Regions from separate parts of the Streptomyces sp. NPDC044003 genome, predicted to be linked through region 2. Evidence: riboswitches for the same ligand, from Rfam matches in the RefSeq annotation. Region 2 holds a riboswitch; the other holds the start of a gene.

Region 1 (14,059 bases), on a different contig from region 2:
CTGCCGGTCCGCCAGGTCGGACAGTTCCGCGGTGGCGGTGATCCGGCTCAGGGCGGCCTCGGCGGAGACACGGTCGAGTCTGTTCCGCTGTACGGCTCGTTCGAGGGAGACGGCGATCCGCTCCCGGGCGGCCCGCGCCGCCGGACGGGTCACCTCGCGCAGGACGGTGTCGAGCCCCGCCCGGGCGCACACCTCTGCGATGTCGGCGCCCATCTGTCCGCCGCCCACGACGCCCACGCGCCGGATGTTCCCGCTCACGCCCGCGGCTCCGGGATGCGGACGAGGTGGCGCGTGTACGCGGAGGGGGTGAAGAAGGACGGCAGTTCCATGGCGAGAGCGGTCTCCTCGAACAGTTCCCGCACCCGGTCGACGGCCGCCCAGGGATACTCCGCGCCGAACCTGGCGAGTTCCTCGTCCGTGATCCGCAGGACGGTCTCGCGGTCGAGCACCCGGTGCCGCAGCCACTGCCAGATCTGGACGCGGGCGATCTCGGCGGTGGCCGCGTCCTCCATCAGGCCGTGGAGGGCGACGGCCCCCTGGCCGCGCAGCCAGGCGTCGAAGTAGCGCAGGGCGACGGCGATGTTGGTGCGCACGCCCTCCTCGGTGGGCGGGCCGCTGATCCGGCGCACGGAGAGCAGGTCGGTCGCCGTCGTCTCCACGTCGTCCCTCGTCCGGTGGATCTGGTCCGTGCGATCGCCGAGCACGCCGTCGAAGACGTCGCGGCAGACCGGTACGAGTGCCGGGTGGGCCACCCAGGAGCCGTCGAAGCCGTCCTCGGCCTCGCGTTCCTTGTCGAGCCGGACCTTGGCGAGAGCGGCCTCGTTCGCGTCCGGGTCCTTGCTCGGGACGTGGGCGGCCATGCCGCCGATGGCGTGGGCGCCGCGCCGGTGGCAGGTGTGTACGAGGAGGTCGGTGTACGCGCGCAGGAAGGGGGCGGTCATGGTGACCTTCGCCCGGTCGGGCAGCAGGAAGTCGGTGCGGTGACCGAAGGTCTTGATGAGACTGAACAGGTAGTCCCAGCGGCCGGCGTTGAGGCCGGAGCTGTGCTCGCGCAGCTCGTAGAGGATCTCCTCCATCTCGAAGGCGGCGGTGATGGTCTCGATGAGCACGGTCGCCCGCACGGTGCCCTGGGGGATGCCGAGGAGGTCCTGCGCGAGGACGAACACGTCGTTCCACAGCCGGGCCTCGTAGGCGTTCTCCAGCTTGGGGAGGTAGAAGTACGGGCCGTGCCCGGCGTCGATCTGCCGCTGGGCGCAGTGGAAGAAGTACAGGCCGAAGTCGACGAGGGAGGCGGGTACCGGAGCGCCGTCGAAGGACAGGTGTTCCTCGTCGAGGTGCCAGCCGCGCGGCCGGACGACGATGGTGGCGAGGTCTTCGCCGAGGCGGTACTCCTTGCCCTCCGGCGTGGTGAAGTCGAGGCGCCGCTCGATCGCGTCGAGCAGGGTGAGCTGGCCGCCGATGACGTTGTCCCAGGTGGGGGCGGTGGCGTCCTCGAAGTCGGCCATCCAGACGCGCGCCCCGGAGTTGAGCGCGTGGACGGCCATCCGCCGCTCGGGCGGGCCGGTGATCTCGACCCTGCGGTCGGTCAGGCCGGGCGCGGGCGGGGCGACCCGCCAGGAGGAGTCGGCGCGCACGGCCGAGGTGGCGAGGGGGAAGTCGAGCGGGGAGCCGGTCGCGAGCCGGATGGCGCGGCGGCGCCGCTCCTTCAGGAGCCACTGCCTGCGTGCGCCGAACGCGGCGACGAGCCGGCCGACGAACTCCAGGGCGGGGGCGGTGAGGATCTCCTCGTGACGCTCGCCCGGCGCGGCGAGGACGCGAAGCCGGTGGGGCGGGGCACTGATGGTCATCGGATGCTCCTGGGCTGGGAGGGAAGGGGGCGGGCGGACGTGGACCGCCGGCCCCCGGTTCGGCAGGGCGGCGTACCGGGCGGGGCTCGGTGCACACCGCCGCCCGGGGCAGGACGTCCTAGTGGAACTGCTCCTCTTCGGTGGAGCCGCTCAGCGCCGTGGTGGAGGAGGTCGGGTTGACGGCGGTGGAGACCAGGTCGAAGTAGCCGGTGCCGACCTCGCGCTGGTGCCTGACGGCGGTGAAGCCGTGCTGCTGGGCGGCGAACTCGCGCTCCTGGAGGTCGACATAGGCGGTCATGCCGTGCTCGGCGTAGCCGCGGGCCAGGTCGAACATGCCGTGGTTGAGGGAGTGGAAGCCGGCCAGGGTGATGAACTGGAACGCGTAGCCCATGGCGCCCAACTCCCGCTGGAACTTGGCGATCTGGTCGTCGTCCAGCGCCGCCTTCCAGTTGAAGGACGGCGAGCAGTTGTACGCCAGCATCCGGTCCGGGTACCGGGCGTGGATCGCCTCGGCGAACTCGCGGGCCTGGGCGAGGTCCGGGGTGCCGGTCTCGACCCAGATGAGGTCGGCGTACGGGGCGTAGGCGAGGCCGCGGGCGATGACCGGGGCCATGCCGTTCCGGACCCGGTAGAAGCCCTCCGCCGTACGCTCGCCGGTGACGAACTCGGCGTCGCGCTCGTCGACGTCGCTGGTGAGGAGGTTGGCGGCGAGAGCGTCGGTGCGGGCGACGATCAGGGTCGGCACGTCGGCGATGTCGGCCGCGAGCCGGGCCGCGTTGAGGGTGCGGATGTGCTGGGAGGTGGGGACGAGGACCTTGCCGCCGAGGTGGCCGCACTTCTTCTCGGAGGCCAGCTGGTCCTCGTAGTGGATGCCCGCCGCGCCGGCCGCGATCATCGCCTTGGTCAGCTCGAACGCGTTCAGCGGACCGCCGAAGCCGGCCTCGGCGTCGGCGACGATCGGGGCGAGCCAGTCCGTCGTGTCCGTGCCGCCCTCGGCGGTGGCGATCTGGTCGGCGCGCAGCAGCGCGTTGTTGATCCGACGGACCACCTGCGGCACGGAGTTGACCGGGTAGAGGCTCTGGTCGGGGTAGGTGTGGCCGGCCTGGTTGGCGTCGGCGGCGACCTGCCAGCCCGACAGGTAGATCGCCTGGAGGCCTGCCCTGACCTGCTGGACGGCCTGCCCGCCGGTCAGTGCGCCGAGCGCGTGGACGTAGTCCAGCTCGTGCAGCTGCCGCCACAGCCGCTCGGCACCGCGCCGGGCCAGGGTGTGCTCCTCGCGGACGCTGCCCGCGAGCCGGATCACGTCCTCGGCGGAGTAGGTGCGCTCGATGCCCTTCCAGCGGGGCTCCGTGGCCCAGCGTCGCGCCAGCTCGTCGGCGGTCTGTGCCGCTGCGGATGTCCCTGCCTGCGCCATGGTGGTCTCTCCTGTACGGTGTCGGACTCTGCGAAGTTGCGAAGAGGGTGTGGGCGGCCCGCCGGGCACCGGCCGAGAGCAACCGGGTTCCTACGACGTCAGGGCATGAGCCGCGCCCCGATTCCCCTCACCTGCCTGCCTGATCGACGGGCCGTGGTGCGACTCTGGCACTGGCACCCAGTGCCATCAAGCGTGCCCGAATGCCAAGTTCTGCGAAGTTTTTCCCGCGACTTTGCGAAGTCTGCGAATCCCCTCGTGCCTTAAGGTGTGGCCCTATCGGTCTGATCGGTCTGATCGGTCTGATCGACCTGGGAGGAGAGCACGCGTGAGCAAGGTCTACGCCGGGGCGAGACTGCGGCGGCTGCGCGAGGACCGCACGATGGGCCAGGCCGAACTGGCCCAGGCCCTCAGGCTCTCGCCCAGTTATCTCAACCAGCTGGAGAACGACAGGCGACCGCTGACCGTCTCCGTCCTGCTGCGCGTCACCGAGGCGTTCGGCGTCGACCCGGAGTTCTTCTCCGAACGGGACACCGTCCGGCTCCTGGCCGACCTGCGCGAGGCGCTGGCCGACGACCTCGACCGGGACGCGCTCTCCGCCTCCGACCTCAAGGACCTCGTCTCGCGCCTTCCCCAGGTGGCCACGCTCCTGCTGGACCTCAGCCGGGGACACCGCACCCTCACCGAACGCCTCGCCGAACTCACCGCAGGACGCGCCGAGTCCACTCCGACCGTCGGCCGCACGCCTCACGAGGAGATCCGCGAGTTCTTCTACCGGCGCCGCAACTACCTGCACGACGCCGACTGCGCTGCCGAAGAGCTGGCGTACGAGATCGGCATCCGCCGGGGCGAGGTACGGCAGGCCCTCGCCACGCGCCTCGACGAACGCCACGGGATCCGCATCGCCACCGATGCCGACACGCAGCTCCACCGCTACGACCCCGCCACCCGGATCCTGCACCTCTCACCCCGGCTGCGCCCCGGCCGGCAGGCGTTCCGCATGGCCACGCAGCTCGCCCTGCTCGAACACGCCGACCTGCTGAGCGCGTACGCCTCCGAGGACTACGAGGAGGGCTCGACCACCTGGTCCCTGGCCCGCATCGGCGTCGCCCACCACTTCGCCGCCGCGCTGGTCCTCCCGTACCGGACCTTCCACGCCGCAGCCGAGGAGACCCGCTACGACATCGAGCGCCTCACCGACCGCTTCGGCCTCGGCTACGAGACCGTCTGCCACCGCCTCAGCACCCTGCAACGCCCCCGGCTGCGCGGCGTCCCGTTCTCCTTCGTCCGCGTGGACCGGGCCGGTAACATGTCCAAGCGCCAGTCCGCGACCGGCTTCCACTTCTCCCGTGCCGGGGGGACCTGCCCGCTGTGGAACGTGTACGAGGCGTTCGCCGCGCCCGGCCGCATCCACGTCCAGGTGGCCGCGATGCCCGACGGACAGCGCTACCTCTGGACCGCCCGCACCGTCACCCGCCACCGCGGCGGCTGGGGCGAACCCGGCAAGACCTTCGCCATCGGCCTCGGCTGCGAGATCCGCCACGCCTCGCGGCTCGTCTACTCCGACGGCCTGGACCTCGGCAACAAGGCCGCCGCCACCCCGATCGGCATGGGCTGCCGCGTCTGCGAACGCCTCGACTGCCCCCAGCGGGCACTGCCGCCCGTGGGCCGCACGCTCGCCGTGGACGAGAACGCCGGCTCCTTCGTGCCGTACGCCGTGGAGGACACCCGATCGGGGTGACGGAGCGGGGTGTCAGGACAGGCCGGGGAGCACGACGTCGAGCGTGGGTACGGGACGCGGCGTTCCTTCGGCGTCGATCGCGACGAAGGTGAGGAGCCCGGTGGCGACCTCGGTGGCGGGGCCGGAGCTGTTCCACCGCTCGGCGGTGACACGGACGCCGACGGTCATGGACGTCCGGCCCGCACGCTCCAGTCCGGCTTCCACACTGAGCAGATCCCCGGCCCGTACCGGGGCCAGGAAGGTCATCCGGTCGACGGACACGGTGACGGCGGGTCCGTCGGCATGCCGCCCGGCGGCGGCCGCGGCGGCATCGTCGATGAGCTTCATCATCACGCCGCCGTGGATGGTGCCGTACAGGTTCGTGTCGTGGTCGCTCATGATGTGGGCGAGGACCACCCGGGAGTCGTCCGGCGTCTTCGTCGTACGGGCAGGGCTGGTGACGGTGCGATCGGCCACGTCAACTCTCCTTCGCGAGTCGCGGCAGGGCTTCTCCGCACGCGCGGGGTGCCGGCGTGCGGGCAACGGGCAGGTCTTCGGACTCGCGGGCACGCCCACCGGGTTCGACCGGCGGACACCTACTGACCGTCGCTTCCCAGGCCCTTCCCGAACCCAGTGCGTATGACGGCGGTCGTTCCCGCTCACCGCTGCGGGGCAGTCCCGGATTCCCACCGGGTTCCCTCTTACGACGCTCCCGCCTGGAGGACGGGGCGAACCAGCTGCCCCGCCAGCCTACGGCAGCGAGGTCACACCCCTGTCGAGGACCGATGACCCGGTGTGCGCGGTACCGCGTGGCCCGCGCCGATGGGGCCGTTCGGCCCCTACTGCCAGGGGGCGCCGTTCGCGTTCACTGCTGAGGGACCTCCGGCCCACCGACGCTCCGGTGCACGGGTCGGAGGTCCACCGGCAGTTCTCGCGCGAAAGGCACGCACATGGGTCGTCAGACCACACCGGATCCGGGACACGTCGTCGTCGTGGGAGGAGGTGTCTCCGGTCTCGCCGCCGCCCACCGGCTCGTCGAAACCGGGACCCGTGTGACCCTCCTCGAAGCGTCCGGACGGCTCGGCGGGAAACTGCGAACGGGGGAGATCGCGGGCGTGCCCGTGGACCTCGGTGCGGAGGCCCTGTTCGCGCTGCGGCCCGAGGCGGTCGACCTGGCGCGCGCCGTCGGACTCGGGGAATGCCTGGAGCCGGCCGTGACGACCTCGGCCGCCGTGTGGAGCCGTGACACCCTCCACGTCATGCCCCAGGGCCACGTCATGGGCGTACCGGGCGACTGGGCGGCTCTGGGGGGCCTGATCTCCCCGGAGGGGATCGCGCGCATGAAGGAGGACCGCACCCTGCCGCCTACCCCCGTCGGAGGGGACATCGCGATCGGCGCGTACGTGGCCGAGCGATACGGCAGAGAGGTCGTCGACCGGCTCCTGGAGCCCCTGCTCGACGGCGTGTACGCGGGCGACGCCTACCGGATCTCCCTGCGTGCGGCGGTACCGGCCCTCTTCGAGGCGGCCCAGAAGCACGGCTCACTGCTCGACGCCGTCGCCTCCCTCCGACAGAACCCCTCGGGCGCCGCGCCCGCGGGGCCGGTCTTCATGGGCATCACGGGTGGCATCGGCCGGCTGCCCGGCGCGGTCGCCGAAGCCGTACGCGCCCGAGGCGGGGAGATCCTGCTCGACAGCCCGGCCCGCGCCCTGAGCCGCACCGAAGACGGATGGCTGATCTCCACCCCCGACCGCCGGTTCCTCGCCGACGGCGTCGTGATCGCCGCGCCCGCGTGGTCCGCCGCACAGCTCCTGGAACCCGAGAGCCCCGCCGCCGCGACGGAGCTGTCCGGCATCGAGTACGCCTCACCCGCCCTCGTGACCATGGCGTTCCGCCGCGCGGACCTGCCCGTCCTGCCGGGAGGCAGCGGCTTTCTCGTCCCGCCGGTCGAGGGGCGCACCATCAAGGCCGCCACCTTGCTCACGCACAAGTGGCGCTGGCTGCGGGAGACGGCACCGGGCCTCTTCGTCCTCCGCACCTCCATCGGCCGGTACGGCGACGAGCAGGCTCTCTACCTGGACGACACCGAACTCGTCGAAGCCGCCCGGTACGACCTGGGTGCCGTCCTGGGGCTCACCGCGGCGCCCGCGGCGGTCAAGGTCAGCCGTTGGCACGACGGGCTGCCGCAGTACGCGGTCGGCCACACCGCGCGGATCGAGCGAGCCAGGGACGCGGTCGCGAAGCTGCCGGGGATACGGCTGTGCGGAGCGGCGTACGACGGGGTGGGCATCGCCCACTGCGTGGCCAGCGGCCGGAGCGCGGCCGACGAGGTGCTGGGAGCCGCGTGACGGCGGGGGAGCCCTGAGCCGTCGGGGCGGCCCGCAGGACCGAGTGCCACTCGTCTTCTCTCCCGCACCCGGCCCGCGCGATGCGGGCGCCCCCACAGCAGAACGCTCCGGGACCGGACAGGTCCCGGAGCGTTGCGCTGTCGGGCAGGTCACTCGACGCGGACGAGGCGGATGCCCGTGACCAGGTCCGGGCGGATGCGGACGACCTGGTCCATGTGCTGGTCGGTCCAGGGACGGAGCGCCGCCTTGTAACGCGCGGTCTCCTGAGGGTCGGTGACCAGGCGGCAGTATCCGGTCACCACGACGCTCCACCCGAGACGGCCGTCGATGTCGATGTCGTCGGCCTCGTACGCGACCACCACGCCCAGGGCGCCCGCCTCCTGGGCTCCGCTCGTGAGGGCGGAGTCCTCGTGGGTGCCGATGACGATGTCGCCCCCGTCCACGATGTGGTGGACGGGGCGGATCGCGGGCAGCGCGTGCCGCGTGAAGACGATCCGGCCGACGGGAGTCCCGGAGAGGAGCCGCAGGGCCTCGCCGGGGTCCAGTTCGACGCTGCGCCGCGGCTCCGCGCCGGCTCTGTCCCCTGGGTCCTTCACGTGATGGGCTGCCTTGTCGTGCACGGTGCCTTCCCGGGGGTTCGCTGGTGTCGCGCGGCCGGCGCGGGGCGGGACCGGCGGCCCCGATGCCCCTCAGTACAGGGCACACGACCGAGGCCTGGAAGGGCCGTTCGGCCCCTGTCGGCCCGGTGACCGGGCCCGGTTCACTGAGCTCGGGCCGGAGCGGCCCGGTGAAGGAACGACCGACGAACGCCCGGAGGGCGAGGAGGCGAGGGCAATCGATGATCGCGGCGGTGGGACATGCCGACCTGCCCCCGGACACGCTGAGAACCGTGGAACGCGAGCTGCGCCTGCGCATGGAGCGGCTCGGGGATCCGGCGTCCGGTCTCGTCCGGGTGGGTTCCGGTCTCTCGGCGGCATTCGGGCGAGCGGTGCGGGCAACGGGCCGGCGGCTCGTCGTACTCCTGCCCGCGCAGGGCGCGGTGCCCGCGGCGCTGCCCCCGCTCGACCTGGAGCCGGCCCGGGAGGTGATGGCGCTGGCCGAGCAGGTCCGACTGCTGGCCTACGACCCGGGCGACCGCGACGCCTGCGTGCGCGCCGACGAAGCGCTGATCGACCAGTGCGGGCGACTCCTGGCCGTCTGGGACGGCTCGCCGTCCAACGGGCGTGACGCCACCGCGCACATGGTCGCGTACGCACGGGCGCGCGGAGTGACGGTGGAGGTCGTGTGGCCGGTGGGAGCGACCCGCGGGGGCATACACCCGGCAGCCCCGGCCCCAGACCTGCCCACCGCGAGGGAAGTCCGAGATGACCAGCGTTCTGCGTGACCACGCCACCGCCTCTCGTACGGAGGCGGCCATCGGCCGTACCACCGGATCCACCCGCACGTTCGCGTGGCTCCTGGTGATCACCGGGGGGCTCGGTCTCCTCGCCTCGTTCGTGATCACGCTCGACAAGTTCCTCCTGCTCCAGGACCCGGGCTTCATGCCGTCCTGCAATCTCAGCCCGGTGCTCTCCTGCACCGACGTGATGCGCAGCGAGCAGGCGTCGGTGTTCGGCTTCCCGAACCCGATGCTGGGCCTTGTCGCGTACGCCGTCGTCGTCGCGATCGGTGCCGGCGCGCTCGCCGGGGCCCGCTACCGCCGCTGGTTCTGGCTCGGGCTCCACCTCGGGACTCTGCTCGGCGTGGGCTGCTGCATGTGGCTGATGAGCCAGGCGCTCTACGAGATCGGCGCCCTGTGCCTCTGGTGCAGCCTGGCCTGGGCGGCGACGATCGTCATGTTCTGGTACACGACGGTGCACAACCTCAGGCACGGGATCGTGCGCGCACCCAGGTCGGTGGTCGCCGTGGTGGCGGAGTTCCACTGGGTCGTGCCGGCCGTCTGGTGCGCGAGCGTGCTGCTGCTGATCGCGACCCGTTTCTGGGACTACTGGCGGGGCTTGTGGTGAGCCGGTGGGGTGAGACCGTGCCGGACCACCTGCCGCGGCCCGGGTGTACCGGCCACGGCCCTGGGGGACGGCCGGGCCGCACCGGGGCCGGCACCCCGGGTCGCGGAGGCGAGTCGACCACGGGGAGCGGACCGCCGGACAGGGCCGAACGGCCCTACCGGACCAGGGCCCTTCGGCCCCGAAGGGCCGGTGCCATACTGACGCTCGTTTCGCGGGCGGCCGTGCTTCGGCACGGCCGCGGAACCGCCGCTGTCGTGGCGGACGTACCGCCCTTCGTCCAGGAGTTCTCGGTGAAGCCCCGTCCTCTTCCTCCGCCCGCCCCGACCGCCGGCGTCCCCACCGCCGCACCGGTGCGGGTCTTCCTGCTCGACGACCACGAGGTCGTCCGCAGGGGTGTGCGCGATCTGCTCGAAGCCGAACCCGACATCGAAGTCGTCGGCGAGGCGGCCACCGCCCGCGAGGCGCTCGCCCGGATCCCCGCCGCGCGACCGGACGTCGCCGTCCTCGACGTACGCCTGGGCAGCGCGACCGGCGGTGACCACGAGGGCGTCGAGGTGTGCCGAGAACTCCGGGCGGAGCTGCCGGACCTGGCCTGTCTCATGCTGACCTCCTTCGACGACGACGAGGCCCTGTTCGACGCCATCATGGCCGGCGCGGCCGGCTACGTGCTGAAGCAGATCGGCGGCTCCGACCTGGTCGCCGCCGTCCGCACGGTGGCCACCGGCAGGTCGCTGCTCGACCCTCGGATGACGAGCCGCGTGATGGCGCGGATCCGGGGCCCGGAGCCCGCGCCCGAGACGGCCGCGCCCGGAGCGCTGGACCGCCTCTCGCCCCGCGAACTGGAGATCCTCGACCTCATCGGCCTGGGCCTCACGAACCGGCAGATCGGCGAGCGGCTGTTCCTCGCGGAGAAGACCGTGAAGAACCGGGTGTCGTCGATTCTCGGCAAGCTGGGAGTGGGGCGGCGGATCCAGGCGGCGATGATCGCCGAGCGGCTCCGCGAGCCGCAGGGGAACCCTCAGTGACGCGCGGGACGCTCTCCCCAGGAGGGCGGCGCGGGCTCAGTCGGCGGACAGCGGCGCGGTCCAGGTGACCCGCGTGCCACCGTCCCGGGGTTCCTCCAGGTGCAGGGTTCCCCGGGACTGCGTCGCGCGCGAGCGCATGTTGACCAGCCCGCCCGTCGGGGTGGCCGCCCCGAGACCGGCACCGTCGTCGGTGACCGTGAGCACGAGACGATCGGCCGAGTCCGTGACCGAGAGCACCACCTCGGCCCGTCCTGCCCGGGCGTGCCGGGCGGTGTTGCTCAGCGCCTCCGCCGTCACCGCCAGAACGTGCTCGGCCAGGGCCTCGGGGACACCGGTGTCGACCGGCCCCAGGATCCGGAGTGCCGGAGCGAACCCCAGGTGCTGTGCGGCCAGTTGGACCGTCTCGGCCATGCGCCGACGCAGCGCGGGTCCGCCGCGGTCGTCGTCGGTCGTGCGCAGCTGGAGAATCGTCGACCGGATGATCTGGATCGTGGTGTCGAGATCGTCCACGGCGCGGGTGATCCGCTCCGCAGCTCCCGGATGGTCGACGACGCGGGTCGCGCTCTGCAGCGTCATGCCCGTGGCGAACAGCCGCTGGATGGCGACGTCGTGCAGGTCGCGGGCGATGCGGTCGCGGTCGTGGAGCACGGCCAGCTCCTCGGACTCGGCCCGTCGCCGGGCGAGTTCGAGGGCGATCGCCGCCTGATCGGCGAAACCGCTGATCAGCAGGGTCTCGGTGGCGTCGAAGCCCGGTCGCCCGGCTCTCCGGCTCAGCCGCAGGGCACCGCACACGGCGTCGTCGACAGGGAGGGGAACGGCCACGACGGGACCGTGCTCGTCTCCGGCCGTCCCGCCGAGCGGCAGCGCCCGGGGGTCGGTGCGCACGTCCGTCGTGACGACCGGCCCGCGGATGCTCGCGGCGAGGCCCGCCAGCGAACCGGACGCCGGGAGAACGGCTCCGTGGACGATCTCGGCGGTGTCACCGTGCGCCACACGCACGGTCAGATCGCCGGTCGACGGGGAGCCGGCCGACGGGGAGCCGGCCGACAGGGGACCGGCCGAAAGGGGACCCGTCGACGCCGGCCTGGCCGGCCCGGAGGGGAGCAGCACGGCGGCGAGATCGGCGTCGGCCACCTCCATGGCCCGTCGGGCGATCAGGCGCAGCACCTTGTCGGTGTCCGTGCCCGCGAGCAGGGTTCGGGTGATCTCGCCCAGGGCCTCGAGGCGGTGTTCCCGGCGACGACTGTCGTGGTAGAGGCGGGCATTGTCGATCGCGACACCTGCCGCCATCGACAGCGTCGTGAGGACCGCTTCGTCGTCGGCGTCGAAGGCGCCGCCGCCCCGCTTCTCGGTGAGATAGATGTTGCCGAAGACCTCGTCCCGCACCCGGATGGGCGCTCCCAGGAAGGTGCGCATCGGCGGGTGATGGGCAGGGAAGCCGAAGCTGCTCGGATGCCGGGTGAGGTCGGTGAGCCGCAGCGGGGTGGGGTTGCTGATGAGTTCGCCGAGGATGCCGTGGCCGCAGGGCGCCGGACCGATCCTTGCGGCGAGGTCGTCGGCCATGCCCACCGGCAGGAACTGGGACAGCTTCTGACGGTCGTCGATCACGCCGAGGGCCCCGTACTCGGCGTCGGTGAGGCTGACGGCGGCCTCCACGATGCTCCGCAGCACCTGCGGGAGTTCGAGATCGCGGCCGAGATCCATGACCGCGGTGAGCAGGCCGTGCATCCGGTCCGGGACGTCGAGGCGAGGCCAGGGCGGGGGCTCGTGCGGCGGAGTGTCAGGCATGTGTGCTGTCGGCTCTCGTTGACTCTCGGAGGGTTGTACGCGTTGCAGCGTACGTCGCGTGCGAGCGGTGAAGAGAGGGCCGTTCGGCCCTGCCCCGCAGTACGCGGAAGGACTGTTCGACCCTATCCGGGCCCCGGTGCCCGCCGACGATCATGTGGCGGCGGCCGGGAAGCGCCCGAGGAATCCCCCGTACGAGGACGCTTCCCGGCCCGTTGGCACTACACGCGGAAGTGGAGGTCGTCGTCCGGTGGACGAGGCACGCAGTACTCAGATGAAGGCCAGGGAGACAGGTCTTCCCGAATCGCCCGCAGAGGGCCCCTCTCGGTCGGCCCGGCCCTCGTGGGTGGGGTGGCTGACGACCACCGACCACAAGCAGATCGGCACGCTCTACCTCTGCTCCGCCCTCTTCTTCTTCGTCATCGGTGGTGTCATGGCCCTGATGATGCGGGCGGAGCTGGCGCGGCCCGGGACGCAGATCATGTCGAACGAGCAGTTCAACCAGGCGTTCACCATGCACGGCTCGATCATGCTGCTGCTCTTCGCGATGCCGCTGTTCACCGGCTTCGCGAACTGGATCATGCCGCTGCAGATCGGTGCGCCGGACGTGGCCTTCCCCCGGCTCAACATGCTGGCGTACTGGCTGTACCTGTTCGGTTCGCTGATCGCCGCCGGCGGTTTCCTCACCCCCGGTGGGGCCGCGGACTTCGGATGGTTCCTCTACGCGCCGCTCTCCGACGCGATCCACTCGCCCGGCCTCGGCGCCGACCTGTGGATCATGGGCGTCGCGCTCTCGGGCTTCGGATCGATCGCGGGCGCGGTCAACTTCATCACCACGATCATCTGCATGCGAGCCCCGGGCATGACGATGTTCCGGATGTCGATCTTCACCTGGAACGTACTCCTCACGTCCCTGCTCGTGCTGATGGTCTTCCCGGTCCTCGCGGCGGCGCTCTTCGCTCTCGAATGCGACCGGAAGTTCGGCTCCCACGTCTTCGACCCGGGCAACGGCGGCGCGTTGCTGTGGCAGCACCTCTTCTGGTTCTTCGGCCACCCCGAGGTCTACATCCTGGCCCTGCCGTTCTTCGGCATCATCTCCGAGGTCGTCCCGGTCTTCAGCCGCAAGCCGATGTTCGGATACATAGGCCTGGTGGCCGCGACCATCGCGATCGCCGGCCTGTCGGTGACCGTGTGGGCGCACCACATGTACGTCACCGGTGGCGTGCTCCTGCCGTTCTTCTCCTTCATGACGTTCCTCATCGCCGTACCGACCGGCGTGAAGTTCTTCAACTGGATCGGAACGATGTGGAAGGGCTCGCTGTCCTTCGAGACCCCGATGCTCTGGGCCACCGGCTTCCTGATGACCTTCACCTTCGGTGGTCTGACCGGCGTCATCCTGGCCTCGCCCCCGATGGACTTCCACGTCTCCGACTCGTACTTCGTCGTCGCGCACTTCCACTACACGCTGTTCGGCACCGTCGTCTACGCGATGTTCGCCGGTTTCCACTTCTGGTGGCCCAAGTTCACCGGCAAAATGCTCGACGAACGGCTCGGCAAGATCACGTTCTGGACCCTCACGGCCGGCTTCCACGCCACCTTCCTCGTCCAGCACTGGCTCGGTGCCGAGGGAATGCCCCGCCGCTACGCCGACTACCTGGAGGCCGACGGCTTCACCGCCCTCAACACCGTCTCCACCATCGGCTCGTTCCTCCTCGGCCTGTCCTTCCTGCCGTTCTTCTACAACGTCTGGAAGACCGGCCGTTACGGGAAGAAGGTCGAGGCCGACGACCCGTGGGGCTACGGCCGTTCGCTCGAGTGGGCGACGTCCTGCCCGCCGCCCCGGCACAACTTCCTCACCCTGCCGAAGATCCGCTCCGAATCCCCCGCGTTCGACCTGCACCACCCCGAGATCGTCGC
Region 2 (14,059 bases):
CGCCCGCCTCCCCCGGCTCCGGCTGCTGATCACCTCCGGCATGCGCAACGCCTCGATCGACCTCGCCGCGTGCCGGGAGCGTGGCATCACCGTCTGCGGCACGGCCAGCAGCCCCGCGCCGCCCACCGAACTGACCTGGGCCCTCCTCCTGGGCCTGGCCCGCCACGTACCGGCGGAGGCGCGGGCCGTACGGGAGGGCGGGCCGTGGCAGTCGACGGTCGGCGCCGACCTGGCGGGCCGGACGCTCGGCCTCGTCGGCCTCGGCAAGATCGGCGCCCGGGTGGCCCGGATCGGCCTCGCCTTCGGTATGGACGTGGCCGCGTGGAGCCCGAACCTGACGGAGGAGCGGGCCGCGGAGCACGGCGTACGGCTCGCGAAGGACCGGCGGGACCTGCTCGCGGGCAGCGACTTCGTCTCGCTGCACCTGGTGCTCTCCGACCGCACCCGGGGCCTGATCGGGGAGCCCGAACTGCGGGCGATGCGCCCGTCCGCGTACCTCGTCAACACCTCCCGGGCGGGTCTCGTCGACGGCGCGGCGCTGGTACGGGCGCTGCGCGAGGGGTGGATCGCGGGGGCGGGCCTCGACGTGTACGAGACGGAGCCGCTGCCCGCGGACGACCCCCTGCGGACGCTGCCGAACGTCCTGGCGCTGCCCCATCTGGGCTATGTGACGGAGGGGAACTACGGGCGGTACTTCGGCGAGGCGGTGGAGGACATCGAGGCGTTCCTGGCGGGGGCGGCGGTGCGGGAACTGGACTGAGGGGCCGCCGGGGCGGCGTGGGTGCCGTGGGTACTGTGCGAGGCTTCCGCGACACCCCCGCCGTGGGTGCTGCGCGGGGCTCCGCGACACCCCCGCCGCGGGTGCGGTGCGAGGCTTCCGCGACACCCCCGCCGCGGGTGCCGTGCGGAGCTTCCGCCGCAACACCCCCTACCCCAGGCTCGTACGCGCCAGGTCCAGGAACTCCGTTTCCGTCAGGCCCAGTTCGCGGGCCTCTGCCGCCGCCTCCCGGAGGCGGGCGATCAGGCGGGCGCGGTCGGGGGCCGTGGCGCCGGGGACGATCAGGGCGCCGCGGCCGCGCCGGAGTTCGATGAGGCCCTCCTCGCGGAGCCGCTGGTAGCCGCGGAGGACGGTGTGGACGTTGACGCCGAGGGAGTCGGCGAGTTCCCGGGCGGCCGGGAGCCGTTCGCCGGGGGCGGCGGAACCGTCGGCGAGGGCCCCGCGGACGCAGGCGGCGATCTGATCGCCGAGGGGGACGGCGGAGGCCGGGTCGACACGGAAGAGCACGGTCAGACCTTCCCATGCCGTTCGGCGAGGGTGTTGAGGAGGGCGGCGGCGGTCCGCGCGTCGGGCACGGTGACGGCGAACTCGCGGCCGCCGGCCCGCCGTACGACGAGGGCCTCCCCGGACCGCAGCACGACGCCCGTCCGGTGCGCCCGGACCCGGTAGCCCCAGCCGCCGAAGTCGGCGACGGCGTCGACGTCCCGGACGTCGGCTCCGGCGACCTCGGCGAGCGGCACCCGGATCCGGGGCCGGGGGGTGAGGAACGGCCGGATCGTGAGGCCGCGGCGGTCGACCGTGACCCTGACCCGCGCCAGGGCGAGACCCGGCACGCCGACGACCGGGCCGAGGAGGCCGAGCAGCGCGGCCGGCCACGGGGCGAGGAGCAGGACGACCGGCGTGGCGGCGAGGGCGAGCACCGCGAGGGCGGTGAGCGGCCGGGAGGCGGTGGCGCGGGTCCAGCCGGCGACCTCGCTCGCGCCGAGCGGGAGGCGCGGGCCGTCCGTCGTACCGACTTCGGCCTCCTCCTCGGGGACGAGCCGGGTCAGGGCCCGTCCCACGGCCGCGAAGAGGGCCGCGACGGCTGCCGCGACGGTGAGGTTGGCGAGGGGCGAGGCGACCCCGGCCGCGTCGACGGCGTCCAGGTTGTCCCGTACGAGCAGGACGAGGAGCGCGCCGGTGAAGCCGGCCGTCGCCCAGGCCCCCCACAGCGCGCCGCGGCGGACGAGGAGCGTCCAGCCGGCGCCGAGACCGAGGAGCAGGGTCGCGCTGACGGCGGTGAACGCGGCGCGGCCGGTGAAGCCGTCGACTTCGCCCGCGGCGCCGAAGTGGGTGGCCAGAGGGTCCGGGAGCCGGTCGTACGCGAGGGCGAGCACCACCAGGTGGGCGGCGAGCGCGAGGACGAAGGGCAGCGCGGCGAGCGCGCGGAGACGAGGCGTGGCACGGTTCATGAAAACCTCCATTGTTTGCACTCTACTAGAACAATGGACGCGCACGCCAACAGCAAGGGCGCGGTCGTCGTCGCCGCCGCGGGCAACGACTCCACCGCCCTCCAGCCGTACGAGGTCACCACCCCGGTCCTCGTGGTCGACGCCGCCGACGCGAGCGGGAATCCCGCCTCCTTCACCGACTTCGGCGCGCAGAACGCCGTGTCGGCCCCGGGCGTCGACATCCTCTCGACCCTCCCGACGTACACGACGAAGGAGACCCTGAAGAACTCCTCGAGGTACGGGAGGCTGTCCGGCACCTCGATGGCCTCGCCGTACGTCTCCGCCGTGGCCGCGCTCCTGCACCACGAGGGCCTGGACGCGGCCGCGATCATGCGGACGATCCGCGACACGGCCGCCGATCCGGGCCGGGTCCTCAAGCTGGGCCTCGGAAACGTCGACGCGGCGGCGGCCGTGCAGGCCGCCGCCGCGAAGAAGTAGCGCCGCCCGTCAGCCCCGGTCGTCCGCGAGCGCGGCCCGCAGCGCCTCGGCGAACTCCGCCGGGGCGCCGTGCTGTCCGAACTCGCCGCCCAGGAAGCCGCCGTGGTGGCTCGGGAACACGGTGACCGGGGTGCCGAGCCCCTCGGCGACACCGACCGCCGCCCGCGCGGCGAGCGTGCCCTCGGACTCCTTGCCGGCGGCGACGACGATCCGGGTCGGCGCGGCGCGCAGGGCGGTGAAGTCGGGACGGTAGGAGGTGCAGCCGCGCATGTTCTGCCCGAGCAGCGGGTCGTCGCGCGAGCCGTCGTCCTCGGCCGGCAGACCGAACGCGGCCGGGTCGGGCGCGGGCTCCGCCGCCCAGTCGGCCGGGAACTCGCCCTGTCGCATCGTCAGCGCGAGGAACTTGGCCATCGCGGGACCCCAGCCCTCCCGCAGATAGGTCGCGTGGACGTCCGCGCAGACCCCGAGGGCCGCCTCCCGGTCCGGGACGACCTGGGCCGTCGGCGGCTCGTGCGCGACGAGGGTGTGCACCAGGTCGCCGCGCGCGGCCACCAGCGCGAGGGCGTTGACCGCGCCGCCGCTGCTCGCGAAGACGTCGACGGGCCCGGCGCCGAGCGCCTCGATCAGCCGGGCCAGGTCGTCGGCGTGCTCCTCGGGCAGCGCCTCCGCGGCGCCGTCGGTGCGCTCGCTGCGGGCCACCCCGCGCGGGTCGTACGTCACGACGGTCCGGTCGGCGAAGTGGGAGGCGAGCGTGGTGAAGCCGCTCGCGTCCATGGGGGAGCCGATCAGCAGCAGGGGACGCTCGTCGGTCCCGGTGCCGGGGCGCACGTCGTAGCGCAGGGTCGCGCCGGTGGTGTCCAGCGTCCGGGTGTCGGTCTCGGCCATGGTGATCTCCTCGGTGGTGGGCCTTTCAGGGGGTGGACCCCCGGCACCACCGGAACTCATCGGTCGCGGACCGGCCATCGGGCGGGCTTTCTACCCGGCGCCGCAGTCGTGCTCGGCGGGGTCGACGACGACCCGGTTCAACAGACCGCGCAGCAGGGTCTGTTCGGCCTCGGTGAGGTCGCCGAAGAGTTCGCGCTCGGCCGCGCTCACCGCCGCGTCGACCCGCTCCAGGGCCTCCAGACCGGCGGGGGTGATCTCCACGATGTGGCGGCGCCGGTCGGCCGGGTCGCGGCGGCGCTCGGCGAGGCCCGCCGTCTCCAGCTCGTTGAGGATCGCGACCAGTTGGCTCGGGTCGACCTCCATCGCGGCGGCCAGCTCGCGCTGGCTCGTGGCGCCGGTGGCGAGCCGCATGAGCGTCATCGCGTTGCGCGGGTGCAGCCCGGCGACGCCCAGGGCCGCGCGGATGCGCGCGGCGGTGATCTCCCCGCGGAAGGAGAGCAGGAAGCCGAGGCGGTCGGTCGGTTGAGCTGCCATGGCGTCCACCGTAACAACAACTCAATTGTGGAGCTCGAATAATCGTTGATACTGTTCAACGGTTGTCGTCTCCGGATCGTTGGAGCTCCACCATGTTCATCGCCTATGCCGTCATCGCCGTGCTGCTCACCCTCGCAGCCTCCGCCTCCGCCTTCCTGACCTTCACCCGCAATCCGCAGATCACGGGGAACATGACCAAGCTGGGCGTGCCGGACTCATGGCTGAACTGGCTGGGGGCGGCGAAGGCGGCGGGGGCCTTGGGCCTGCTCGCGGGTCTCGCCGTCGCGCCGCTCGGTGCCGCCGCGGCCGCAGGCCTGGCCCTCTACTTCCTCGGCGCCGTGATCACGCACCTGCGCGTGAAGGACTTCGAGGTCGCGCCGGCGGTGGTCCTCACGGGGCTTTCGGTGGCCGCACTGGTCCTGCGCATAGCCTCCGCCTGACTCCCGAGCGAGACGAGACGAACCGTCTTGCCAATCGACAGGCCGCGCCGTACGCTCGTCGAGTCGAGACGATCCGTCTCGTCTTCCTCGACGGCAGGAGGTCGCCCTTGTTCCGTGCGCAACTCACCGACGTCACCAAGCGCTACGACGACCGGTACGTGCAGAACCGGACCGTGCTCGACCGGGTCTCCCTCACCGTCCGCGCCGGCGAACGCCTCGGCGTCGTCGGCGACAACGGCTCCGGGAAGTCCACCCTCCTCCGGCTCCTCGCCGGCCTGGAGACCCCCGACAACGGCACCGTGACCGTCGACGCCCCCGGCGGCCTCGGCCACCTCGCCCAGACCCTCGACCTCCCCGCGGACGCGACCGTCGGCGACGCCGTCGACCACGCGCTCACGGAGCTCCGCGAGCTGGAGCGGGCCATCCGTACGGCCGAGGCGGAACTCACCGCCACCGGCGACCTCACCGAATACGCCGGGCTGCTCGCCGCCTACGAGGCCCGGGGCGGCGCCGGGGCCGACCGGCGCGTCGACACCACCCTGCGACGGCTCGGCGAGCCCGGCCCGCTCGACCGCGACCGGCCGCTCGGAACGCTCTCCGGCGGACAGCGCTCCCGGCTCGCCCTCGCCGCCGTCCTCGCCGCCGAGCCCGAACTCCTCCTGCTCGACGAGCCGACCAACGACCTCGACGACGAGGCCGTCACCTGGCTGGAGGAGCGGCTGCGCGCCCACCGGGGCACCGTCGTGGCCGTCTCCCACGACCGGGTCTTCCTCGACCGGGTCACCACCGCCGTCCTGGAGGTCGACGAGGACCGCCACACCGTGCGGCGGTACGGCGACGGCTACGCCGGCTACCTCACGGGCCGCGCCGCCGAACGGGCCCGCAGACAGCGGGAGCACGAGGAGTGGAAGGCCGAACTCGCCCGCTACCGGGCCCTCGCCGACACCCACATCGACCGCTTCTCCGCGATCCCCCGCAAGGCCCCCGCCGCGTTCAGCGGCGCGGGCGCCTTCCGGGCCCGGTCACGGGCGCACGGCGCGATGAGCCGCATCCGCTCCGCCCGCGAGAGACTCTCCCGGCTCACCACCCACCCCGTCCCCGCGCCGCCGGAACCGCTCCGGTTCCGCACGGACATCGCCGGGGAAGGCGCGGCCGTCGACCTCACCGGGATCCGCGTCGACGGCCGGCTCCACCTCGACGCGCTCCACCTCGACCCGGGCGAACGCCTCCTGCTCACCGGGCCCAACGGCGCGGGAAAAACCACCCTCCTCCGGGTCCTGGCGGGCGAACTCGCCCCGGACGCGGGCACGGTGACCGTGCCCGACCGGGTCGGGCTGCTCCGCCAGGACACGGCCCCACCCCTCGACCCCCGTACGGTGGGCGAGGCCTTCGGAGAGGGCCGCGAGGACGAACTGCTCGCCCTCGGGCTCTTCGCGGCCCGGGATCTGACGACCCCGGTCCGCCTGCTTTCTGCGGGCCAGCGCCGCAAGCTGGAACTGGCCCGTCTGGTGACCTCCCCCGCCGATCTGCTCCTCCTCGACGAGCCGACCAACCACCTGGCCCCGGGCCTGGTGGAGGAGATCGAGGCCGCGCTGGCCCCCTACGCGGGCACGCTGGTGATCGTCAGCCACGACCGGCGGCTGAGGGAGGGACACCGGGGCCGCGTCCTGGAACTGGCCCCGGCCCTGGCGAGGGTCTAGTCCTCGCCCGCAGTGTCCTCGATGTCGCCCTCCGTCTCCAGGAACACCTGGCGCAGGGCGGCCAGGGTCTCCGGGTCCGGCTTCTCCCACATGCCGCGCGACTCGGCTTCGAGGAGCCGCTCGGCGATGCCGTGCAGGGCCCAGGGGTTGGCCTCCTTGAGGAAGGCCTGGTTCGTCTCGTCGAGGACGTACTCCTGCGTGAGCTTGTCGTACATCCAGTCGGCGACGACACCCGTCGTCGCGTCGTACCCGAAGAGGTAGTCGACGGTCGCCGCCAGCTCGAACGCGCCCTTGTAGCCGTGGCGGCGCATCGCCTCGATCCAGCGCGGGTTGACCACCCGGGCCCGGAAGACCCGGGAGGTCTCCTCGACGAGCGTGCGGGTGCGGACGGTCTCCGGGCGGGTCGAGTCGCCGATGTACGCCTCGGGGGCCGTGCCCGTGAGCGCGCGGACGGTCGCGACCATGCCGCCGTGGTACTGGAAGTAGTCGTCGGAGTCGGCGATGTCGTGCTCGCGGGTGTCCGTGTTCTTCGCGGCGACCGCGATCCGCTTGTACGCGGTCTCCATCTCCTCCCGGGCCGGGCGGCCTTCGAGCCCACGCCCGTACGCGTACCCGCCCCACACCGTGTACACCTCGGCGAGGTCGGCGTCCGTGCGCCAGTCGCGCGAGTCGATCAGCTGGAGGATGCCCGCGCCGTACGTGCCGGGACGCGAGCCGAAGATACGGGTGGTGGCGCGCCGCTCGTCGCCGTGCTCGGCGAGGTCGGCCTGCGCGTGCGCCCGGACGTAGTTGTCCTCGGCGGACTCGCCCTCCAGGCCCGCGACGAGCCGTACGGCGTCGTCGAGGAGGCCGATGACGTGCGGGAACGCGTCGCGGAAGAAGCCCGAGATGCGCAGCGTCACATCGACGCGAGGGCGGCCGAGCTCGGCGAGCGGGATCGGCTCCAGGCCGTTCACGCGGCGCGAGGCCTCGTCCCACAGCGGGCGCACGCCGAGCAGGGCGAGCGCCTCGGCGACGTCGTCGCCGGCGGTGCGCATCGCGCTCGTCCCCCACAGGGAGAGACCCACGGAGGTCGGCCACGCGCCGTTGTCGTCGCGGTAGCGGGTGAGCAGGGAGTCGGCGAGCGCCTGGCCGGTCTCCCAGGCGAGCCGGGACGGCACGGCCTTCGGGTCGACGGAGTAGAAGTTGCGGCCGGTCGGCAGGACGTTGACGAGGCCGCGCAGCGGGGAGCCGGAAGGACCGGCCGGCACGAAGCCGCCGTTCAGGGCGTGCACGGCGTGGGCGAGCTCGTCGGTGGTGGCGGCGAGACGCGGCACGACCTGCTCGCAGGCGAAGCGGAGGACGGCGTGGACCTCGGCGCCGTGGGCGGCGGCGACCGTCGGGATCGCCTCCACGTCCCAGCCGGCGGCCTCCATCGCCTCGACCAGCGCGCGGGCCTTCGCCTCCGCCTCGTCGGCGGTGGTGCGGGTCGCGGCCGACTCGTCCAGGCCCAGCGCCTCGCGCAGGCCCGGCAGTGCCTGCGTACCGCCCCAGATCTGGCGGGCGCGCAGGATGGAGAGGACCAGGTTGACCCGGGCCTCGCCCTCCGGGGCGCCGCCCAGGACGTGCAGGCCGTCGCGGATCTGGGCGTCCTTGACCTCGCACAGCCAGCCGTCGACGTGCAGCAGGAAGTCGTCGAAGCCGTCGTCCTCCGGGCGCTCCTCCAGACCGAGGTCGTGGTCGAGCTTGGCGGCCTGGATCAGCGTCCAGATCTGGGCGCGGATGGCCGGGAGCTTCGCCGGGTCCATCGAGCTGATCTGCGCGTACTCGTCGAGCAGCTGCTCCAGGCGCGCGATGTCGCCGTACGAGTCGGCGCGGGCCATCGGCGGCACCAGGTGGTCGACGAGGGTCGCGTGGACGCGCCGCTTGGCCTGGGTGCCCTCGCCCGGGTCGTTGACGAGGAACGGGTAGATCAGCGGGATGTCGCCGAGGGCCGCGTCGGGGCCGCAGGCGGCGGACAGGCCGGCGTTCTTGCCGGGCAGCCACTCCAGGTTGCCGTGCTTGCCCAGGTGGACCATGGCGTCGGCGCCGAAGCCGCCGTCCTCGGCGCGGGCGGCGATCCAGCGGTAGGCGGCCAGGTAGTGGTGGGACGGCGGGAGATCGGGGTCGTGGTAGATCGCGATCGGGTTCTCGCCGAAGCCGCGCGGCGGCTGGATGAGGACCAGGAGGTTCCCGCGGCGCAGGGCGGCGAGGACGATGTCGCCCTCCGGGTTGCGGGAGCGGTCGAGGAACATCTCGCCGGGCGCCGGGCCCCAGTGCTCCTCGACCTGCTCGCGGAGCTCGGCGGGCAGGGTCGCGTACCAGCGCTTGTAGTCGGCGGCCGGGATGCGGACCGGGTTCTTCGCGAGCTGCTCCTCGGTCAGCCAGTCCTGGTCGTGGCCGCCGGCCTCGATGAGGGCGTAGATCAGCTCGTCGCCGTCGCCGGAGACGATGCCGGGGAGGTCCTCGGCGGGCCCGAAGTCGTACCCCTCCTCGATCAGCCGGCGCAGGAGGGAGACGGCGGAGGCGGGGGTGTCCAGACCGACGGCGTTGCCGATGCGGGAGTGCTTGGTGGGGTACGCGGAGAGGACGAGCGCCAGCTTCTTCTCGGCGTTCGGGATGTGGCGGAGCCGGGCGTGCCGGACGGCGATCCCGGCGACGCGGGCCGCGCGCTCGGCGTCGGCGACGTACGCGGGCAGGCCGTCGGCGTCGATCTCCTTGAAGGAGAAGGGGACGGTGATGAGCCGGCCGTCGAACTCGGGCACGGCGACCTGGCTGGCGGCGTCCAGCGGGGAGAGGCCCTCGCCGTTCTCCTCCCACGCGGACCGCGAGCCCGTCAGGCACAGGGCCTGGAGGATCGGCACGTCGAGCGCGGCGAGCGCACCCGCGTCCCAGGCCTCCTCGTCGCCGCCGGCCTGCGCCTCGGCGGGCTTCGTACCGCCGGCGGCGAGGACGGTCGTGACGATCGCGTCGGCTCCCCGCAGCACGGAGATCAGCTCCGCCTCGGGGGCGCGCAGGGACGCCACGTACAGCGGGAGGGCCCGCGCGCCGGCGTCCTCGATCGCGCCGCACAGGGCGTCGACGAAGGCGGTGTTCCCGCTCATGTGGTGGGCGCGGTAGTAGAGCACGGCGACGGTCGGGCCGGTGTCGTTCTTCGCGACCCGGTCGAGCGGGCCCCAGGTGGGGGCGGCGGCCGGGGCCTCGAAGCCGTGGCCGGTGAGCAGGACGGTGTCGGAGAGGAAGCGGGCCAGCTGCTCCAGGTTGGCCGGGCCGCCGTGCGCCAGATAGGCGTGCGCCTCGGTGGCGACGCCAATGGGGACGGTGGAGGCCTCCATCAGCTGGGCGTCGGGGGCCTGTTCGCCGCTGAGCACGACGACCGGCTTTCCGGCGGCGCGGATCGCGTCGAGGCCCTCCTGCCAGGAGCGGACGCCGCCGAGGAGCCGGACGACGACCAGGTCGGCGCCGTCGAGCAGGCCGGGGAGGTCGGCGAGGGGGAGGCGGGAGGGGTTGGCGAAGCGGTACTCCACCGGCCCGCCGGCCGCGCGGGCGCTGAGCAGGTCGGTGTCGGAGTGCGACAGCAGCAGGAGCATGGCGAGCTCAGGCCTTCCTCGGGGTTGTCCGCGCCCCGGGTGGTCGTATGGGTTGGGGCCTCCCCTGCTCGAGCGAAGCCTAGAGCTTGGGGAAGGGAGTTCCTGACTCACCCGTCCCCTCACGGGTACGGGCTCACAGTGGCGGGACCGCGCCGGATTCTCACCGGGCTTCCTCCCCGGGGTCCTGGGACCCCATGCCGGTCTGCATCCTAGATCGTGCCGCCGACGGGCCCCAGTGAGCGAGGGGGTCGACCGGATCACACCGGCCGGAAGGAGCCGGGAGTCGCCCGGATCACAGTCGGTGGTCAGCCGGTTCCCCGTGGGTATGCTCGCCGCCATGCCGCCCACCCCGCCCCCGACGCCCGAACCGGGCGAAGCTCGCATACGGGACCGTGGCGACGCCTGCCCCGGGGCGCTGCGCCTGCACCCCGCCGACGACGGTCGCCTGGCCCGACTGCGCCTGCCCGCCGGGCGTTTGACGGCCCATCAGGCCAAGGTCCTGGCCCGGGCCGCCGAGACCCTCGGTGACGGGCGGATCAGCATCACCTCGCGCGGCAACGCGGAGCTGCGCGGCCTCGGCGAGGGCTGCGGGGCGGAACTGGCCGACCTCCTGGCCGGGGCGGGCCTGCTGCCCTCGCCCACCCACGAGCGCGTCCGCAACATCGTGGCCTCGCCCGGCGCCGGACTCGACGGACTCGGGTATACGGACGTGCAGTTGTGGGCGCGCGCACTGGACACCGCCCTGTGCGCCGAGCCCCGGGCCGCGTCCCTTTCGGGACGGTTCCTGTTCGTCCTGGACGACGGGCGCGGGGACGTCGCCGGACTCGGCGGCGATGTGAGCTTGATCGCAGGGCCGGAGGGATCGGTCCTGCTGCGGCTCGGCCCGGAGGTCTTCCGCCTCGCCGCCGCCGACGCCGTCCGGGCCGCCCTCACCGCCGCCCTCGCGTTCCTGGAAGCCGCCGAGGCCGCCGGGAACGGGGCCTGGCGGCCCCGCGAGCTGCCCGAGGAGCACGTGCCCGACTGGGCCGGGGCCCTCGCGCGGGCCGGGATCGCGGCGGAGCCCGTACCCGTACCGCCGCTTCCCGTGTCCCCGCCGCCCGCGCCCGGCCCGCTCGGCGCGCACGCCCTGCACGTCCTCGCCCCGCTCGGCCGCCTGACGGCCGCCCAGCTGCGGGCCCTGGCCGACGGGGCGGCCGAGCTGCGGCTCACGCCCTGGCGTGGCGTGGTCGCCGTCGGGGCCCGCGCCGGCCGGCTGCCCGACCTGGAGACGTACGGCCTGGTCACCCGGCCCGACCTGCCCTCGGTCGGGGTCAGCGCCTGCACCGGGCGGCCCGGCTGCGCCAAGTCCCTCGCCGACGTACGGACGGACGCCGGCCTCGTCCACCGCGGGGGCCTGCCCGTCCACTACTCCGGGTGCGAGCGCCGCTGCGGCCACCCGCACGGCACCTGGGTCGACGTCCTCGCCACCGGCGACGACACCTACCTGGTGGACGGCGTCCCCACCCCCCGTACCTCCCTGCCCGAAGCAGTGACCACGGCCCGCACGACGAGATGAGCGAGAGCACCAGGATGTTCGACTACGAGAAGGACGGGACGGAGATCTACCGCCGGTCCTTTGCCACCATCCGCGCCGAGGCGGACCTCGCGGGCCTGCCCGCCGACGTCGCCCAGGTGGCGGTCCGGATGATCCACGCCTGCGGCATGACCGACCTCGTGCAGGACATCGCGTACTCGCCGCAGGTCGTCGCGAACGCCCGCGCCGCCCTCCGGGCCGGCGCCCCCATCCTCTGCGACGCGCAGATGGTCGCCAGCGGCGTCACCCGCAAGCGACTGCCCGCCGACAACGAGGTGCTCTGCGCCCTCTCCGACCCGGCCGTCCCCGGCCTCGCCGCCGAGCTCGGCACCACCCGCTCGGCCGCCGCCCTCGAACTGTGGCGGGACCGCCTCGAAGGCTCCGTCGTCGCCATCGGCAACGCGCCGACCGCCCTCTTCCACCTCCTGGAGATGGTCGCGAAGGGCGCCGGGAAGCCCGCCGCCGTCCTCGGCATCCCGGTCGGCTTCATCGGCGCCGCCGAGTCCAAGGACGCGCTGGCCGAGAACACCCTCGGCCTCGACTACCTGGTCGTACGGGGCCGGCGCGGCGGCAGCGCGATGACGGCCGCCGCGATCAACGCCCTCGCCCACGAAGCGGAGATCCAGGCATGAGCACCGTGACCGGAAAGCTGTACGGGGTCGGCCTCGGCCCCGGCGACCCGAACCTGATGACGGTCGCCGCCGTGAAGGCCATCGCCTCCGCCGACGTGATCGCGTACCACTCGGCCCGCCACGGCCGCTCGATAGCCCGCTCCATCGCCGCCGAGCACATCCGCGAGGACCACATCGAGGAGCGGCTGATGTACCCGCTCACGGTGGAGACCACGGACCACCCGGGCGGCTACCGGGGCGCCCTGAACGACTTCTACGAGGAGGCCTCGGCCCGCCTCGCCGCCCACCTCGACGCCGGCCGCACCGTCGCCGTCCTCGCCGAGGGCGACCCGCTGTTCTACGGCTCGTACCAGCACATGCACAAGCGGCTCGCCGACCGCTACGACACGACCGTCATCCCCGGCGTGACCTCGGTCAGCGCCGCCGCCGCCCGGCTCGGCGAGCCGCTGTGCGAGGCGGAGGAGGTCCTCACGATCATCCCCGGCACCCTGCCGGAGGACGAGCTGACGGCCCGCCTCGCGGGCACCGACTCGGCGGTCGTGATGAAGCTCGGCCGCACCTTCCCGACGGTGAAGCGGGCGCTGGAGCGGGCGGGCCGCCTGGACGACGCGCGGTACGTGGAGCGCGCGTTCATGACGGGCGAGCGCACGGAGCAGCTCACGGACGTGGACCCCGACTCCGTCCCGTACTTCTCGGTGGCGGTCCTCCCCTCCCGTATCGACCAGGAGCCTGCCGTACGGGAGACGGGCGAGGTCACCGTCGTCGGCACCGGCCCGGCCGGGGCACCCTGGCTCACCCCCGAGTCGCGCGGCGCGCTCGTCAACGCCGACGTCCTCGTCGGCTACACCACCTACCTCGACCGGGTGCCGGTCCTCCGCCCCGGCCAGATCCGGCACGGCTCCGACAACAAGGTCGAGTCCGAGCGCGCCGAGTTCGCCCTCGACCTGGCCCGGCGCGGCCGGAAGGTCGCGGTCGTCTCCGGCGGCGACCCGGGCGTCTTCGCCATGGCGACGGCGGTCCTGGAGGTGGCCTGCGAACCGGAGTACGCGGACGTGCCCGTACGGGTCCTCCCGGGGGTGACGGCGGCGAACGCGGCCGCCGCCGCGGCGGGCGCCCCGCTGGGCCACGACTACGCCACCCTCTCCCTCTCCGACCGCCTCAAGCCCTGGGACGTCATCGAGGCCCGCCTCCGCGCGGCCGCCTCCGCGGACCTGGTCATCGCCCTCTACAACCCGGGCTCCAAGTCCCGCACCCACCAGGTGGCCGCCGCCCGCGACCTCCTCCTCGAACTCCGCGCCCCGGAAACCCCGGTGGTCGTCGCCCGCGACGTGGGCGGCCCGGAGCAGTCGGTCCGGATCCTCACCCTGAAGACCCTGGACCCCTCGGAGGTCGACATGCGCACCCTCCTCCTGATCGGCTCCTCGCAGACGCGGGTGGCCGAACGGGGCGACGGCCGCACGATCACGTGGACGCCGCGGCGGTACGGCTGAGCGATCCCGCCGAACAGGCGGTCCCACGAGGCGGGGCGAGGGGGCAACCCTCCCCCCGCCTCGCGAGTCATACGGGAGTTCCCGTGTTCCACACGCACCGCACCGGTCCGGAAAGGGCCCTCCCCCTGTGATGACTCGTACCCGGCTGAGCGCCCTGGCCGTCACGGCCGCGCTCGCCGCCTCCGGCGGTCTCCTGACCGCCACCCCGGCCGCCGCGGCCGTCAGTTGCGCGGCTCCGGTGTGGAAGGCGGAGTACTTCGCCAACCCCACCTTCACCGGCACGCCCAGGCTGACCACCTGCGACAGCGCGATCGCCGAGAACTACGGCTACGGCGACCCGGCCGGCGTCACCCTCCCCCAGGACAACTTCTCCGTCCGCTGGTCGGTGACCCGCGACTTCGGCTCCGGCGGCCCGTTCACCTTCACCGCCGCGGCCCAGGACGGCATCCGCGTCAACCTCGACGGCGTCCGCAGGATCGACCTGTGGAGGA

What was found. Region 2 has a riboswitch for cobalamin ahead of cobN (cobaltochelatase subunit CobN). Riboswitches for the same ligand answer to the same signal wherever they lie in the genome.
Region 1: another riboswitch for cobalamin. It lies ahead of AC07AW_RS13685 (acyl-CoA thioesterase); the one in region 2 lies ahead of cobN (cobaltochelatase subunit CobN).

Annotation. Positions count from the first base shown of each region.
Region 1 is NZ_JBWKFA010000003.1:349,290-363,348, forward strand. It holds gene AC07AW_RS13665 (3-hydroxybutyryl-CoA dehydrogenase) at 1-258, opposite strand, end outside; gene aceB (malate synthase A) at 255-1,847, opposite strand; gene aceA (isocitrate lyase) at 1,966-3,261, opposite strand; gene AC07AW_RS13680 (short-chain fatty acyl-CoA regulator family protein) at 3,587-4,999, shown strand; gene AC07AW_RS13685 (acyl-CoA thioesterase) at 5,012-5,455, opposite strand; cobalamin riboswitch at 5,507-5,731, opposite strand; gene hemG (protoporphyrinogen oxidase) at 5,929-7,326, shown strand; gene AC07AW_RS13695 (pyridoxamine 5'-phosphate oxidase family protein) at 7,476-7,946, opposite strand; gene AC07AW_RS13700 (hypothetical protein) at 8,165-8,710, shown strand; gene AC07AW_RS13705 (vitamin K epoxide reductase family protein) at 8,691-9,332, shown strand; gene AC07AW_RS13710 (response regulator) at 9,623-10,357, shown strand; gene AC07AW_RS13715 (sensor histidine kinase) at 10,394-12,085, opposite strand; gene ctaD (aa3-type cytochrome oxidase subunit I) at 12,417-14,059, shown strand, end outside.
Region 2 is NZ_JBWKFA010000006.1:233,003-247,061, reverse strand. It holds gene AC07AW_RS24530 (D-2-hydroxyacid dehydrogenase family protein) at 1-760, shown strand, start outside; gene AC07AW_RS24525 (GntR family transcriptional regulator) at 929-1,285, opposite strand; gene AC07AW_RS24520 (DUF1648 domain-containing protein) at 1,288-2,229, opposite strand; gene AC07AW_RS24515 (S8 family serine peptidase) at 2,263-2,706, shown strand; gene AC07AW_RS24510 (alpha/beta fold hydrolase) at 2,716-3,591, opposite strand; gene AC07AW_RS24505 (MarR family winged helix-turn-helix transcriptional regulator) at 3,682-4,125, opposite strand; gene AC07AW_RS24500 (DoxX family protein) at 4,218-4,565, shown strand; gene abc-f (ribosomal protection-like ABC-F family protein) at 4,673-6,265, shown strand; gene cobN (cobaltochelatase subunit CobN) at 6,262-9,873, opposite strand; cobalamin riboswitch at 9,950-10,085, opposite strand; gene AC07AW_RS24485 (cobalamin biosynthesis protein CobG) at 10,199-11,428, shown strand; gene AC07AW_RS24480 (precorrin-8X methylmutase) at 11,443-12,078, shown strand; gene AC07AW_RS24475 (precorrin-2 C(20)-methyltransferase) at 12,075-13,568, shown strand; gene AC07AW_RS24470 (fibronectin type III domain-containing protein) at 13,699-14,059, shown strand, end outside.